DNA from 2 places in the Pseudomonas sp. GW821-FHT07F05 genome. Region 2 is predicted to be linked to the other one. Evidence: predicted binding sites of a transcription regulator. Region 2 holds the regulator's gene; the other holds the start of a gene.

The links. Region 2 encodes sigma-54, which starts transcription at its own class of promoters, with help from an activator protein. Its sites were predicted from a motif close to ANTGGCATNNANNTTGCTNT; they were not measured.
Region 1: a site for sigma-54 is predicted at 6,183-6,202, ahead of glnK (P-II family nitrogen regulator). Genes of this name have one in related genera too.

The regions. Positions count from the first base shown of each region.
Region 1 covers NZ_JBWKQL010000009.1:1,129-8,606, reverse strand. The annotation lists gene dapF (diaminopimelate epimerase) at 1-710, shown strand, start outside; gene AC07RO_RS18170 (DUF484 family protein) at 724-1,461, shown strand; gene xerC (tyrosine recombinase XerC) at 1,464-2,369, shown strand; gene AC07RO_RS18160 (HAD family hydrolase) at 2,359-3,075, shown strand; gene AC07RO_RS18155 (hypothetical protein) at 3,165-3,494, opposite strand; gene AC07RO_RS18150 (secondary thiamine-phosphate synthase enzyme YjbQ) at 3,588-4,019, opposite strand; gene AC07RO_RS18145 (ammonium transporter) at 4,269-5,606, opposite strand; gene glnK (P-II family nitrogen regulator) at 5,641-5,979, opposite strand; gene AC07RO_RS18135 (accessory factor UbiK family protein) at 6,395-6,679, shown strand; gene AC07RO_RS18130 (YifB family Mg chelatase-like AAA ATPase) at 6,881-7,478, shown strand, end outside.
Region 2 covers NZ_JBWKQL010000001.1:207,972-215,449, reverse strand. The annotation lists gene mlaE (lipid asymmetry maintenance ABC transporter permease subunit MlaE) at 1-180, opposite strand, end outside; gene AC07RO_RS01055 (ATP-binding cassette domain-containing protein) at 180-989, opposite strand; gene AC07RO_RS01050 (KpsF/GutQ family sugar-phosphate isomerase) at 1,298-2,272, shown strand; gene kdsC (3-deoxy-manno-octulosonate-8-phosphatase KdsC) at 2,273-2,806, shown strand; gene lptC (LPS export ABC transporter periplasmic protein LptC) at 2,817-3,389, shown strand; gene lptA (lipopolysaccharide transport periplasmic protein LptA) at 3,376-3,918, shown strand; gene lptB (LPS export ABC transporter ATP-binding protein) at 3,918-4,643, shown strand; gene AC07RO_RS01025 (RNA polymerase factor sigma-54) at 4,832-6,325, shown strand; gene hpf (ribosome hibernation-promoting factor, HPF/YfiA family) at 6,402-6,710, shown strand; gene ptsN (PTS IIA-like nitrogen regulatory protein PtsN) at 6,723-7,187, shown strand; gene rapZ (RNase adapter RapZ) at 7,190-7,478, shown strand, end outside.

The DNA.
Region 1 (7,478 bases), on a different contig from region 2:
GTATCGGTTTCGATCAGCTGCTGCTGGTGGAGGCGCCGAACAATCCGGACGTGGATTTTCGCTACCGGATTTTCAATTCCGACGGCTCCGAGGTCGAGCAGTGCGGCAATGGCGCGCGCTGCTTCGCCCGTTTCGTGCTGGACAAGCGGCTGACGGCCAAGAAGCAGATTCGCGTCGAGACCAAGGGCGGCATCATCGAGCTGGACATCCGCAACGACGGCCAGATCAGCGTTGATATGGGCGCGCCGCGTCTGGTGCCGGCGGACATCCCGTTCGACGCACCGGAACAGGCCGCCAGTTATTCGCTCGATGTCGATGGCGAGACTGTCGAGCTTGCCGCCGTGTCCATGGGCAACCCCCATGCCGTGCTGCGCGTCTACGACATCAACAATGCGCCCGTGCATGTGCTTGGGCCGAAGATTGAAAACCATCCGCGTTTTCCGGCCCGGGTGAACGTGGGCTTTCTCCATGTCGTCGACCGTCAGCGCGCGCAACTGCGGGTGTGGGAGCGTGGCGCCGGGGAAACCCAGGCCTGTGGCACCGGCGCCTGCGCGGCAGCGGTGGCAGCCATTACTCAGGGCTGGATGGATTCCCCGATGCTGATCGACCTGCCGGGCGGACGCCTGTCCATCGAGTGGGCCGGCCCCGGCCATTCAGTGGTGATGACTGGCCCGGCTGTCCGGGTTTACGAAGGCCAAGTACGTCTATGAGTGAGAGTATCCAATGACCGACCAGCCTCAGACTTCAAACGACACGCCCGGCCAGCCCCCTGCCGAGACCGCAGTGCCTGCCCTTGAAGCCGAGGCAGTCGCGGCCTGGCTGCAACAACACCCTGATTTCTTCGCCGAGCACGACGAACTGCTGGCGATGATGCGCGTCCCGCACCAACGGGGCGACACCGTCTCGCTGGTCGAGCGCCAGCTCAAGCTGCTGCGCGAGCGCAACATCGAGATGCGTCACCGGCTCTCGCAACTGATGGACGTGGCCCGGGACAACGACCGGCTGTTCGAAAAAACCCGCCGGCTGATTCTTGATCTGATGGACGCGACCAGTCTTGAAGAGATTGTCATCTGCGTGGAAGACAGCTTGCGCCAGGAATTTCAGGTGCCCTTCGTCAGCCTTATCCTGTTCAGCGACAACCCGATGACCGTCGGCCGCTGGGTGAGCGCCGCCGACGCGCAGAAAGCTATCGGCGGGCTGATGTCCGGCGGCAAGACCCTGTGTGGCGCGCTGCGTGAGCATGAACTCGAGTTCCTGTTCGGCAGCGAGCAAAGCAAGGAAGTAGGCTCAACCGCCCTGGCCGCCCTCAGCCACCAGGGCCTGCACGGCGTTCTGGCGATCGGCAGCCGTGATCCGCAGCATTACAAAAGCTCGGTCGGGACGCTGTTTCTCAGCTACATCGCCGACGTGCTCAGCCGCCTGCTGCCACGCTTCACCAACTCGCTGCGTTCGGTTCGCTAGTCATGGAGCGGCAACTGGACGCCTACTGCACGCACCTGCGCAGTGAGCGCCAGGTGTCGAGCCATACGCTTGAAGCCTATCGTCGCGACCTGAACAAGGTCTTGGCGTTCTGCGAAAAGCAGCACATCGACAGCTGGAAAGCGCTGGATATTCAGGCCATGCGCAGCCTTGTCGCTCGCCTTCACCAGCAGGGTCAATCCTCGCGCAGCCTGGCCAGACTGCTGTCAGCCGTGCGCGGCTTTTATCACTACCTCAACCGCGAAGGCCTTTGCGATCACGATCCGGCCAATGGCCTGTCACCGCCCAAGGGCGAGCGTCGCTTGCCGAAAACCCTGGATGCCGACCGCGCCCTGCAACTGCTTGAAGGCGGCGTCGAGGACGATTTTCTGGCCCGGCGTGATCAGGCGATTCTCGAACTGTTCTACTCATCAGGCCTGCGCTTGTCCGAACTGACCGGGTTGAACTGCGAAGACCTGGATCTGGCGGACGGTCTTGTGCAGGTCCTCGGCAAAGGCAGTAAAAGCCGCGTTTTACCGGTTGGCAGAAAGGCACGGGAAGCGCTGGAGGAATGGCTCAAGCAACGAGCGCTGGCCAATCCCCAGGACGATGCCGTGTTTGTCAGCCAGCAAGGCCGCCGCCTCGGGCCGCGCTCGATCCAGCTGCGGGTCAAGGCTGCCGGCGAACGTGAGTTGGGCCAGAACCTGCACCCGCACATGCTTCGCCATTCATTTGCCAGTCATTTGCTGGAGTCGTCCCAGGACCTGCGCGCCGTGCAGGAACTGCTGGGTCACGCCGACATCGCCACCACTCAGATCTACACCCATCTGGATTTCCAGCATCTGGCCACGGTGTACGACAGTGCCCATCCACGGGCCAAGCGCAAAGGTAACGCCGACAATGAGCATTAAGCTGATCACCTTCGACCTGGACGACACGCTGTGGGAAACCGCTCCAGCAATTGTCAGCGCTGAAGCCAAGCTGCGCGAGTGGCTGGCTGCCAACGCGCCAAAACTAGGGCCGGTCCCGGTCGAGCATCTGTGGGAAATCCGCTCGCGACTCATCGAAGCGGATCCGACGTTCAAGCACCGGATCAGTGCGCTGCGCCGCAAGGTGCTGTTTCATGCGCTGGAGGATGCGGGGTATGGTCACGCCGAAGCCCATGAGCTGGCGGACCAGAGCTTTGAAGTGTTCCTTCAGGGGCGGCACCAGCTGGACATCTTCCCTGAAGTGGTGCCGACGCTTGAGATCCTGACCAAGTCTTACACGCTGGGTGTCGTGACCAACGGCAATGCCGATGTCCGCCGTCTGGGCCTGGCCGATTATTTCGCCTTCGCGCTATGCGCCGAGGACCTGGGCATTGGCAAACCGGACCCTGCGCCCTTCGTCGAGGCGCTGAAACGCGGCAATGCAGATGCTAGTCAGGCCGTGCATGTCGGCGATCACCCGGGTGACGACATCGCCGGCGCCCAACAAGCCGGCCTGCGGGCGATCTGGTACAACCCCGGCGGCAAGGTCTGGGAGGCTGAAAAAGCGCCGGATGCCGTAATCAACAGCCTGACGCAATTGCCCGAGGTGCTGGCGCGCTGGGCTGGATCTGCGCTTCCCGCTGCGTGAACGCCGGCCTTTGCGTCGGCAACTCGAATCGCAGGCAATAAAAAACCCGCAGCGACAGCGGGTTTTTCATCAAGCGCGCAGCAGGTCCCTTAGATGGGACGGCTGCCGTACTTGTTATCAGGCTTCTTGGGCGGATCGGCGACCACGTTGGCCTCCACTTCCACGACCTTGCCACCACGAGCGAGGAATTCTTCCATCGCGCGAGCCAGAGCATCACGCTCCTTGTTCTTGGCTTCCACACTCGGCAATTCATCAACCGAGACGGCGGCCTTGGCCTTGCCTTTGGCCGGAGTCGCAGAGACTTCAGCGCTGTCGTCGACTTCCACTACATCTTCATCGGACGCCGCTGCAAGCCCCTCACCGTCCTCCCCTTCTTCCAGATCGTCTTCCAGACCTTCTTCGATGTCGTCGTCGCTCATGTTCTACCTCATGACTTGCGAAAGCAGATTAGTTATAGCCCAGCCGGGCTTGATTTCTTGGACAGCCGGAAAAAATTCAACTACCGCATACGTTCAGCGGTCGTGCCCCTCACCCTGAAGCGTGACGAGGACTTTACGGGCACCGCCTGCATCGCGGTGCTCGCCCAGATAAATACCTTGCCATGTGCCCAACGCCAGCCGTCCATTTGTAACCGGCAATGTAAGCTGGCAGCCAAGCAGACTGGCTTTGAAGTGCGCCGGCAAATCATCGGGCCCTTCGTCGTCATGCTCGTAGCCGTCGCGCCCCTGAGGCACCAGACGGTTGAAGAAACGCTCGAAATCGCGACGTACCGCCGGGTCGGCGTTCTCGTTGACGGTCAACGAGGCCGAGGTGTGTTGCAACCAGACATGCAGCAGGCCGATGCGGCATTCGCGTAATTCGCGAAGGCCCGCGACGATCTCGTCAGTCACCAGATGGAAACCACGAGGCCTTGCCCGCAGCGTGATCAAGGTCTGTTGCCACATACCGTTCTCCGCCCTTCGGCGCGCATTCTAACGCGCTGGAAAAAAAAACAAAGTGCGTAATGAGCGACGATTTTCAGGAGCGCTGAACAAGGGCATTTATGCCCTCTAAAGCATCGAGAATCGTCAGGTTAGGCCGAACATTGCAGCGGATGTTCCTGCCGGGAACGCCCACCCGCTGTGCGGACATCCCTATCGACAAACCTCAGACAAAAAAATGCCCGGAGACCCGGGCATTTTTTCACGCGTGGATTACAAGTTGTAGCCACGTTCGTTGTGTTGCGCCAGATCCAGGCCGACCGCTTCTTCTTCCTCGGTGACACGCAGGCCCATGACCATGTCGAGCACCTTGAGAATGATGAAGGTCACGATCGCGGTGTAGATGACCGTGAAGCCGACGCCTTTGCACTGAATCCAGACTTGTGCCGCGATGTCGGTCACGGTGCCGAAGCCGCCCAGCGAAGGGGCTGCAAACACGCCGGTCAGGATCGCGCCGAGGATACCGCCGATACCGTGAACGCCGAAGGCATCCAGGGAGTCGTCGTAGCCCATTTTGCGTTTCAGGCTGGTGGCGCAGAAGAAGCAGACCACGCCCGCCGCCAGACCAATGATCAGGCCGCCCATCGGGCCGACAGTACCGGCGGCCGGAGTGACGGCAACCAGACCGGCAACCACACCCGAAGCGATGCCCAGAGCGCTTGGTTTACCGTGGGTCAGCCATTCGGCGAACATCCAGCCCAGCGCTGCCGCAGCAGTGGCGATCTGAGTAACCAGCATGGCCATACCGGCAGTGCCGTTGGCCGCAGCCGCGGAACCTGCGTTGAAACCGAACCAGCCCACCCAGAGCATGGCCGCGCCGACCAGGGTGTAACCCAGGTTGTGCGGCGCCATCGGAGTGGTCGGGAAACCTTTACGCTTGCCGAGTACCAGGCACGCTACCAGGCCAGCCACACCGGCGTTGATGTGAACAACGGTGCCGCCCGCGAAGTCGAGAACGCCCCAGTCCCACAACAGACCACCGACGCCGCTCCAGACCATGTGCGCAATCGGCGCATAAACCAGGGTGAACCAGATCCCCATGAAGATCAGCATCGCGGAAAACTTCATGCGTTCCGCGAAAGCGCCGACGATCAGGGCCGGGGTGATGATGGCGAAGGTCATCTGGAAGGTCACGAAGACGGCTTCCGGGAACAGTGCCGCAGGACCAGTGATGCTTGCAGGGGTGATGCCTGCCAGGAACGCCTTCGACAGACCGCCGACGAAGGAGTTGAAGTTGACGACGTTGACTTCCATCCCGGTGGTGTCGAACGCCATGCTGTAGCCGTACACGACCCACAGGATGCTGATCAGGCCGGTAATGGCGAAGCACTGCATCATCACGGAAAGAATGTTTTTCGAGCGGACCATGCCGCCGTAGAACAGCGCCAGACCGGGGATGGTCATGAACAGCACCAGCGCGGTGGAGGTCAGCATCCAGGCGGTGTCGCCGGAATTGAGTACGGGGGCTGCCACTTCGTCTGCCGCCATGGCCAAGCCAGGGGTTACGAGGGACAACAGGGCTCCTAGCCCTGCGAATTGACGCAGAGTCATATTGTTTTCTCCTGGGGCGTTGGGGTTTGGCGGCTTAGATTGCGTCGGTATCGGTTTCGCCGGTACGGATGCGGATGGCCTGTTCCAGATTGACCACGAAGATCTTGCCGTCACCGATCTTGCCGGTGTTGGCCGCTTTGGTTATCGCTTCGATAACGCGGTCCAGATCCTTGTCGTCGATCGCAACATCGATCTTCACCTTGGGGAGGAAGTCGACTACATACTCCGCACCGCGATACAGCTCGGTGTGGCCTTTCTGACGTCCGAAGCCTTTGACTTCAGTGACCGTGATGCCCTGCACGCCGATTTCGGACAGCGACTCGCGTACGTCGTCCAGCTTGAACGGCTTGATGATGGCAGTGACTAGCTTCATGAAACTTTCTCCCGAATTGGTGGACTTGCCCCAGGAAAACAAACCCGACTCAAGTCTAAGCGCAGTGTCTGGCTTTGTAACGCGTCGTGTCCGTAACAGACCTGACCAACTCCAGAAAACCGCTTCTGACGAAACATTCCCCGCTCCGCCTGCCGCACTGCATTCGTCACAGCGACTGCATCAGTGCATGGGTTACAAGCCACTAAGCAGAAAGCTTGCCATCTCATGAATCGGCATGAATTTCGGCCCTTCGACTGTTAATTCACGCTTTAGCGTAGTCGTCGATTGCGATCGCCGCACAACAACGGTGCGCACGTGCCCGGAGCCATGCGCGAAAAGCGTGCAGCGCATCGCGTCCGGCAGAAGGTCAAAAGCTGCGTGCTACACTCGCGCCCTCTGATTCTGGAGTTTCATCATGCTCGCCCCCAAAGCTTTTCTCGACGCCCTGAGCGGCCACGCCTCCCGCCTGTTCAACGGCGAAACACCGGTTCCACGCAGCGAATTCGAAACCCAGTTCAAGGCGCTGCTGCAGAGCGGCTTCAGCAAGCTGGACCTGGTCAGCCGGGAAGAATTCGACAGCCAGATGATCGTCCTCGCCCGCACCCGCGCCCGACTTGAGGCACTGGAAGCGAAGATGGCGGAGATGGAAGCGCAGTTGGCGACGCAGCCGAAAGCGTCAGGGGCTGAGCCACAGGGTTGAGCGTTTAACCCTGCGGGTGCTCAGGCGCAGTGCGCAATGCGCTGAACCTGGGCCTTGATCGCCTCCAACGTGGCCATCGACGTATCCTCCCGTGCCCCTACCCTTCGATACACACCCCGAAAAACATGCCCCGCCCACGCGCCGGAGCAATGACTATCCTTCAGCTCGCCGCAGGAAGCGGTGCTGCCTACAAGGAAAGCCATGTCCCTCGCGATCGTTCTGAGCCGTGCCCAAGTTGGCGTTGAAGCCCCTGCCGTGACCGTCGAAACCCATCTCGCCAACGGGCTGCCGAGCCTGACGCTGGTGGGTCTGCCGGAGGGCGCGGTCAAGGAGAGTAAGGATCGGGTGCGCAGTGCGATCCTCAACTGTCGGCTGGAATTCCCGGCGCGGCGGATCACCCTGAATCTGGCCCCTGCCGATTTGCCCAAAGACGGCGGACGCTTCGATGTCGCCATTGCACTTGGCTTGCTGGCTGCCAGCGCGCAGGTGCCAACGCTCGCGCTGGAGGGCATTGAATGTCTGGGGGAGTTGGCGCTGTCCGGTGCGATTCGGCCCGTACAGGGCGTGCTGCCGGCGGCACTCGCTGCGCGGGAGGCGGGCCACACGTTGATCGTGCCGGCGGTGAATGCCGAGGAAGCGTGTCTGGCGTCAGGCCTGAAGGTGATCGCGGTCAGTCATCTGCTGGAGCTGGTGTCCCACCTGAATGGGCACACGGTCATCGCGCCTTATAAATCCAATGGCCTGATTCTGCAGACACAGCCTTATCCCGACTTGAGTGAAGTGCAGGGCCAGACCGCGG
Region 2 (7,478 bases):
CAGGGACATGACGCCCACCGAGTGCAACTGACGAACCAGCAGCTGAAAACCGCCGCCGATTCCGCCGCGCCCAAGCAACGCATGAACCAGAAAAATCCCTGAACGACCCAGCACTGCAACCATATCGATCGTCGAACGCCCCATCAGGCGTACGCGATCCATTAAAGACTTTCTGCGCATCAGCGCTTCCCCAAAAGATCGTCGCGATAATCCGGCGCCGGATAATGGAAAGGCACCGGCCCGTCGGGATCGCCCGTCATGAACTGACGTATACGAGGGTTATCCGACTCCATCAGTTCCTGCGGCGTGCCCTGCCCCAGCACCTGACCGTCACCGACGACATATAAATAGTCGGCGATGCTGGCGGTCTCGGCGAGGTCGTGGGACACCACGATACTGGTGATACCCAGCGCATCATTGAGCAGCCGGATGAGCCGAACCAGCACGCCCATGGCGATAGGGTCCTGCCCCACGAAGGGTTCGTCGTACATGAGGATCTGGGGATCCAGCGCGATGGCGCGCGCCAGTGCAACACGGCGCTTCATGCCACCTGAGAGTTCGTCGGGCATCAGATCGACTGCGCCACGAAGTCCGACCGCCTGCAGTTTCAGCAGGACGATGTCGCGAATCATGTCTTCAGGCAGCTTGGTGTGAACCCGCAGCGGGAACGCCACGTTTTCGAAAACGTCGAGATCGGTGAACAACGCGCCGCTCTGAAAGAGCACGCCCATCTGCTTGCGCGCATCGAAAAGATCGCTGCGCGAGAGTTTCGGCAAATTCTGGCCATTGACCCAGACTTCACCTGCGCTCGGACGCAGTTGTGCTCCCATCAATCGCAGCAGAGTGGTTTTGCCACTGCCCGACGGCCCCATGATGCCGGTGACTTTGCCCCGGGGGATGCGGATGTCCACATTATTGAAGATGCTGCGCGCACCGCGCTTGAAGGAAACGCCCTTCAGCTCGACCGCGTAGGCGTTATCGGCACTCATCTAAACTCCTTGCGATGCAACCTGTCTCTCAGATGCCGCGTTCTTCACGAACGACACACTTTTGGAGGGGCCGAACAAGCGGCGGACTATACCACCGCTGTCGCACGCCGCCCAAGCTCCAACGTGTCGAGTCGCAAACAAAGAAGGGTATTAAGGACGGTGTGGAATTTTCGTACCCACCGCCAGCCTTTATCACGCTGTTGCTGAAGGACGTCTCCGTTCATTAAACAAACAGCAACGATGAAGCGTGAGGCTTTTGAACATTGCCGCTATAATCCCCGGCCTTTCACCATGCGACCCCTTCCGATATGTCCAATGCGCGCAACCTGATTGAATCGGCACAGAGCACCATCCGCCTTGAAATAGAAGCCGTGGAAGGTTTGCTTGCGCATATAGATGCCGATTTCGTCAACGCGTGCGACATGATTCTGGGCAGTCAGGGCCGCGTGGTCGTGGTAGGCATGGGCAAGTCGGGGCATATCGGCAAGAAGATCGCCGCTACGCTGGCCAGCACCGGCACCCCGTCCTTTTTCGTGCACCCCGCCGAGGCCAGCCACGGCGACATGGGCATGATCACCAGCGCCGACATTATTCTGGCCCTGTCCAATTCGGGCACGACGGCCGAAATCGTCACGTTGCTGCCGCTGATCAAGCGGCTGGGCATCAAGATGATCAGCCTCACGGGCAACCCGGAATCAACACTGGCCAAGGCCGCTGACGTCAACCTCAATGCGCGGGTCGAAAAAGAAGCCTGCCCGTTGAATCTGGCGCCCACCTCCTCCACCACGGCGGCGCTGGTCATGGGCGACGCCCTGGCCGTTGCGCTGCTGGACGCCAGAGGCTTCACCGCCGAAGACTTCGCGTTTTCCCATCCAGGCGGTGCACTGGGTCGTCGGCTGCTGCTGAAGGTCGAGCATGTCATGCACACTGGCGCCAACCTGCCGCAGGTTGCGCGCGGCACGCCGCTTCGCGATTCGCTGATGGAAATGACCCGCAAGGGGCTTGGCATGACCGCCATCCTCGAGAGCGACGGCCGCCTTGCCGGTATCTTCACGGACGGCGACCTGCGTCGCACCCTGGATCGCCCGATCGACATACGCCAGGCGACCATCGATGAAGTCATGACCGTCCACGGCAAGACCGTGCGCCCGGAAATGCTCGCGGCCGAAGCCTTGAAAATCATGGAAGACAACAAGATCGGCGCACTCATCGTGGTCGACGAGAACGATCGCCCGGTTGGCGCGTTCAATCTTCAAGACCTGCTCCGCGCAGGAGTCATGTAAATGAGCGCCGATATGAATGACCTGATGCAACGCGGCAAGAACATCAAACTGGCGATCTTCGACGTCGATGGCGTACTCACCGACGGACGCCTGTACTTCCTCGAAGACGGCAGTGAATTCAAGACCTTCAACACCCTCGACGGCCAGGGCATCAAAATGCTCATCAACTCGGGTGTGACGACTGCCATCATCAGCGGACGCAAGACCCCCGTGGTTGAGCGGCGCGCGAAAAACCTCGGCATCGCGCACCTTTATCAGGGCCGCGAAGACAAACTCGTGGTCCTCGACGAGCTTTTGCAGCAACTGAATCTAAGCTACGAGCACGTCGCGTATCTGGGCGACGATTTGCCTGATCTGCCGGTCATTCGCCGGGTGGGCCTGGGCATGGCTGTTGCCAATGCCGCCAGCTTTGTCCGCGAGCATGCCGACGGCATTACCCAGGCACGTGGCGGCGAAGGCGCTGCCCGCGAATTCTGCGAGTTGATCCTGAAGGCTCAGGGCAACCTCGAAGCGGCTCACGCCGCCTACCTATAGAAGTGCATTTATGCTGAGCAAAAAGTTTCGAACGTTTCTGCTGTTCGGTGTGCTGGCACTGCTGCTGGCAGCGGTCGGCTACTGGAACATCAGTCCGGAAAGTTTCCTCGATCAACCCAAGGCTGCCGTGGATGAGAGCGCCGTCGATTACTACGCGACCAACGCCCACAGTATTCAGTACCTGCCCGACGGGACGATGCAGTACGACATGACCGCGGACAAGGTCGAGCACTTGAAAGCCACCGACGTCACCCTGATGACCACGCCGGTGCTGCAGATGTATCGAGGTTCTACCTTCCCGTGGCACGTACAGAGCGTTCGCGCCGAAGTGTCGCCGGGGGGCGATCACGTCGAGCTGATCGACTCGGTGCGCATCAACCGCACCGACGAAAAAGACCGCACCACCATCATCACCAGCAGCCGCATGACTGTATTCCCGCAGAAGCAATATGCGGAGACTGCCCAACCCGTTAGAATCGACGGCCTTGGCGGTGTAACGACCGGCACGGGTATGAAAGCGTATCTGAAAGAAAGCAGGATGAACCTGCTATCCAACGTAAGAGGACAGTATGAGGCTCGTTAAAACCCTTCCTTTTTTGCTCGGCCTGGGCGCAGCACTGGGAAGCGCGAGCGCCTGGTCTCTGCCGACGGATCGCGATCAACCCATCCACATCCAGTCGGATGACGCGCAGCTGGACGACAAGCAAGGCATCGCCACCTACAAAGGCAATGTCATCATCACCCAGGGCACGATGAAGATCACCGGCAACACCGTGACCATCACCCGTACACCGCAGGGCGACGTGGACGTGTTCACGTCCGTGGGCAACCTGGCCTACTACGAGCAGAAGCCATCGGTGGACAAGCCGATCGTTCAGGCCTGGGGCGTCACTATCCAGTACTTCGCGGCCCAGAACCGCATCGTGCTGATCGACAAGGCCAAAGTGGTCAACGACGGCAACACGTCCGAAGGCGAGAAAATCGTCTATGACACCGTCAAGCAGGTCGTGAACGCCGGTCGTGCCAATGGCACCAAGGTCACCGCACCACGCCCTCGTATCGACATGGTCATCCAGCCGAAAAAGAAAACCGACCAGCAGAAGGCCCAGTAATGGCGACGCTGAAAGCCCAGCACCTGGCCAAGGCCTATAAAAGCCGCCAGGTCGTACGTGACGTCAGCCTGTCCATCGAGAGCGGCCAGATCGTCGGCCTGCTTGGCCCCAACGGCGCCGGCAAGACCACCTGTTTCTACATGATCGTCGGCCTGGTTCAAGCGGATCAGGGTCGCGTCCTGATCGACGACCAGGACGTCAGCCATCAGCCGATGCACGGCCGTGCACGCGCCGGTATTGGCTACCTGCCACAAGAAGCGTCGATCTTCCGCAAGCTCTCCGTCTCGGACAACATCATGGCGATCCTGGAGACCCGCAAGGAGCTCGATCGCGCTGCCCGCCGCAAGGAGCTGGAAAGCCTGCTGCAGGAATTCCACATCACCCACATTCGCGACAACCTGGGCATGAGCCTGTCGGGCGGTGAACGTCGCCGTGTGGAAATCGCACGCGCCCTCGCCACTTCGCCGAAATTCATTCTCCTCGACGAACCCTTCGCCGGTGTTGACCCTATTTCCGTAGGCGACATCAAGCAGATCATTCACCACCTCAAGGCCAAAGGGATCGGCGTGCTGATCACCGACCACAACGTGCGTGAGACGCTGGATATCTGCGAAACCGCTTACATCGTCAACGATGGACAGCTGATTGCCGAAGGCGACGCCGAATCCATCCTGGCCAACCAGTTGGTCAAGGAAGTGTATCTGGGTCACGAGTTCCGCCTGTAACCGCAGTGATGACATGAGGTTGTGCGGTTCCCGCAATGTGCGCCATCGCCAACCTCGTTTTTTAATTGTCATCACACTCTAGGCAAACCCTCCAGCTTCAGGCATATAATTTGCTTAAGTTGGCGCCCTCGGCGCCCTGCTAGTAAATGGCGCGCAGTGCGCCGGCGAATAAGGTGTTAAGCCCTGCCATGAAACCTTCGCTAGTCTTGAGAATGGGCCAGCAGCTGACGATGACACCTCAGCTGCAACAGGCAATCCGATTGCTTCAGTTGTCGACGCTGGATCTCCAACAGGAAATTCAGGAGGCGCTGGAGTCGAACCCGATGCTGGAACGGCAGGAGGAAGGCGACGATTTCGACAACGCCGACCCCTTGGCGGATAACGTAGAGCAAAAGCCCAACGCTGATGTTCAGGAACCCACCTACCAGGAATCGGCGCCTACCGTCGACAATCTGGAAGACGGCGACTGGAACGAGCGCATTCCCAACGAGCTGCCCGTCGACACCGCGTGGGAAGACGTCTATCAGACCAGTGCCAGCAGCCTGCCCAGCAACGACGATGACGAGTGGGATTTCACCACCCGCACCTCCGTTGGCGAGAGCCTGCAAAGCCACCTGCTGTGGCAACTCAACCTGGCGCCAATGTCGGACACCGATCGCCTGATCGCCGTGACGCTGATCGACTGCATCAACAATCAGGGCTACCTCGACGAAACACTCGAAGAAATGCTCGACGCCTTCGACCCTGAGCTCGATATCGAGCTAGACGAAATCGAAGCCGTTCTGCACCGCATTCAGCAGTTCGAGCCTGCCGGCATCGGCGCTCGCAACCTGAGTGAATGCCTGCTGCTGCAGCTTCGCCAGCTGCCCGCCAAAACCAAGTGGCTGGCGGAAGCGCAGAAGCTGGTCAGTGACTACATCGATCTGCTCGGCAGCCGCGACTACGCGCAACTGATGCGCCGCATGAAGCTCAAGGAAGACGACCTGCGTCAGGTCATCGAACTGGTCCAGAGCCTCAATCCGCGCCCCGGCTCGCAGATCGAGTCCAGCGAAGCCGAATACGTCGTCCCTGACGTCATCGTGCGCAAGGACAACGAGCGCTGGCTAGTGGAGCTGAACCAGGAATCCGTGCCGCGCCTGCGGGTCAATCCGCAGTACGCCGGTTTTGTGCGTCGCGCCGATACCAGTGCCGACAACACGTTCATGCGCAATCAGCTGCAGGAAGCTCGCTGGTTCATCAAGAGCCTGCAGAGCCGCAACGAGACGCTGATGAAGGTGGCCACGCAAATCGTCGAACACCAGCGAGGCTTCCTCGAGTACGGTGACGAGGCCATGAAGCCCCTCGTTCTGCATGACATCGCGGAAGCGGTCGGCATGCACGAATCGACGATCTCCCGGGTGACCACGCAGAAGTTCATGCACACCCCGCGCGGGATCTACGAACTCAAATATTTCTTTTCCAGCCACGTCAGCACCTCCGAAGGCGGCGAATGCTCGTCCACGGCGATTCGCGCGATCATCAAAAAACTGGTCGCTGCGGAAAATCAGAAAAAGCCGTTGAGTGACAGCAAGATCGCTGGTTTACTGGAAGCACAAGGCATTCAAGTGGCCCGTCGCACAGTCGCCAAGTACCGCGAATCCCTTGGGATCTCGCCGTCCAGCGAACGCAAGCGACTGATGTAAAGGTCACACGTCAAAGCGTTCCAGTGGCAGGCATTACGCCTGCCTCTTAATGCACTGGCAACGAAGGAGAAGCTGTATGCAAGTCAACATCAGTGGACACCAGCTGGAAGTGACTGAACCTCTGCGTACCTACATCGGCGAGAAACTCGCCCGATTGGAACGCCACTTTGACAAGATCACGAATGTGCAGGTCACCATGGAGGTCGAGAAGCTCAAGCAGAAAATCGAAGCCACCTTGCACGTTCCTGGCGCTGAAGTGGTTGCCAACGCCGAACACGACGACATGTACGCAGCCATTGACCTGCTTGCCGACAAGCTTGACCGCCAACTCAAAAAACATAAGGAAAAACAGCAAAGTCTGCTGCAAGGCGCGACTGCTCGCTGACACTCCCCACCCATGATCCGACTTGAAAATATCCTGACCCCTGGCCGTTCACTCGTGAACGTGCCAGGCGGCAGCAAAAAAGCCGTACTCCAATACATCGCCAGCATGATCGGGAAGCAAGTGCCCGATCTGGATGAGCAGGTCGTGTTTGAGAGCCTGATTGCCCGTGAAAAGCTCGGCTCCACCGGATTCGGTAATGGCATCGCCATTCCTCACTGCCGCCTGAAGGGCTGCTCAACGCCTGTCAGCGCCGTACTGCATCTCGAGAAACCCATCGATTTCGACGCCATCGACGGCGCACCGGTTGACCTGCTGTTTGTGTTGCTGGTCCCGGAAGCGGCCACCGATGCTCACCTTGAATTGCTGCGTCAGATCGCCAGCATGCTCGACCGTGATGATGTGCGTAAGCGCCTGCGCGGTGCCAAAACCGACGAAGAGCTCTACAGCGTCGTGCTCGACGTCCAGAACGGTCACTGATCATGCGGATGATCATCGTCAGCGGCCGCTCCGGCTCCGGCAAGAGCACGGCCCTCGATGTCCTTGAAGACAGCGGTTTCTACTGCGTCGACAATCTGCCCGCCGGCCTGCTTCCAGAGCTGGCGGAGCGCGCGCTGATCAACACCGAACTGGCTGAGCCCCTGCTGGCGGTCTCGATCGACGCGCGCAATCTGCCCAGTCACCTGACGCGATTCCCGCGCATGCTCGCCGAAGTTCGGGCCCGGCACATCCAGTGCGACGTGCTGTTTCTCGACGCCGATGAAGCCACCC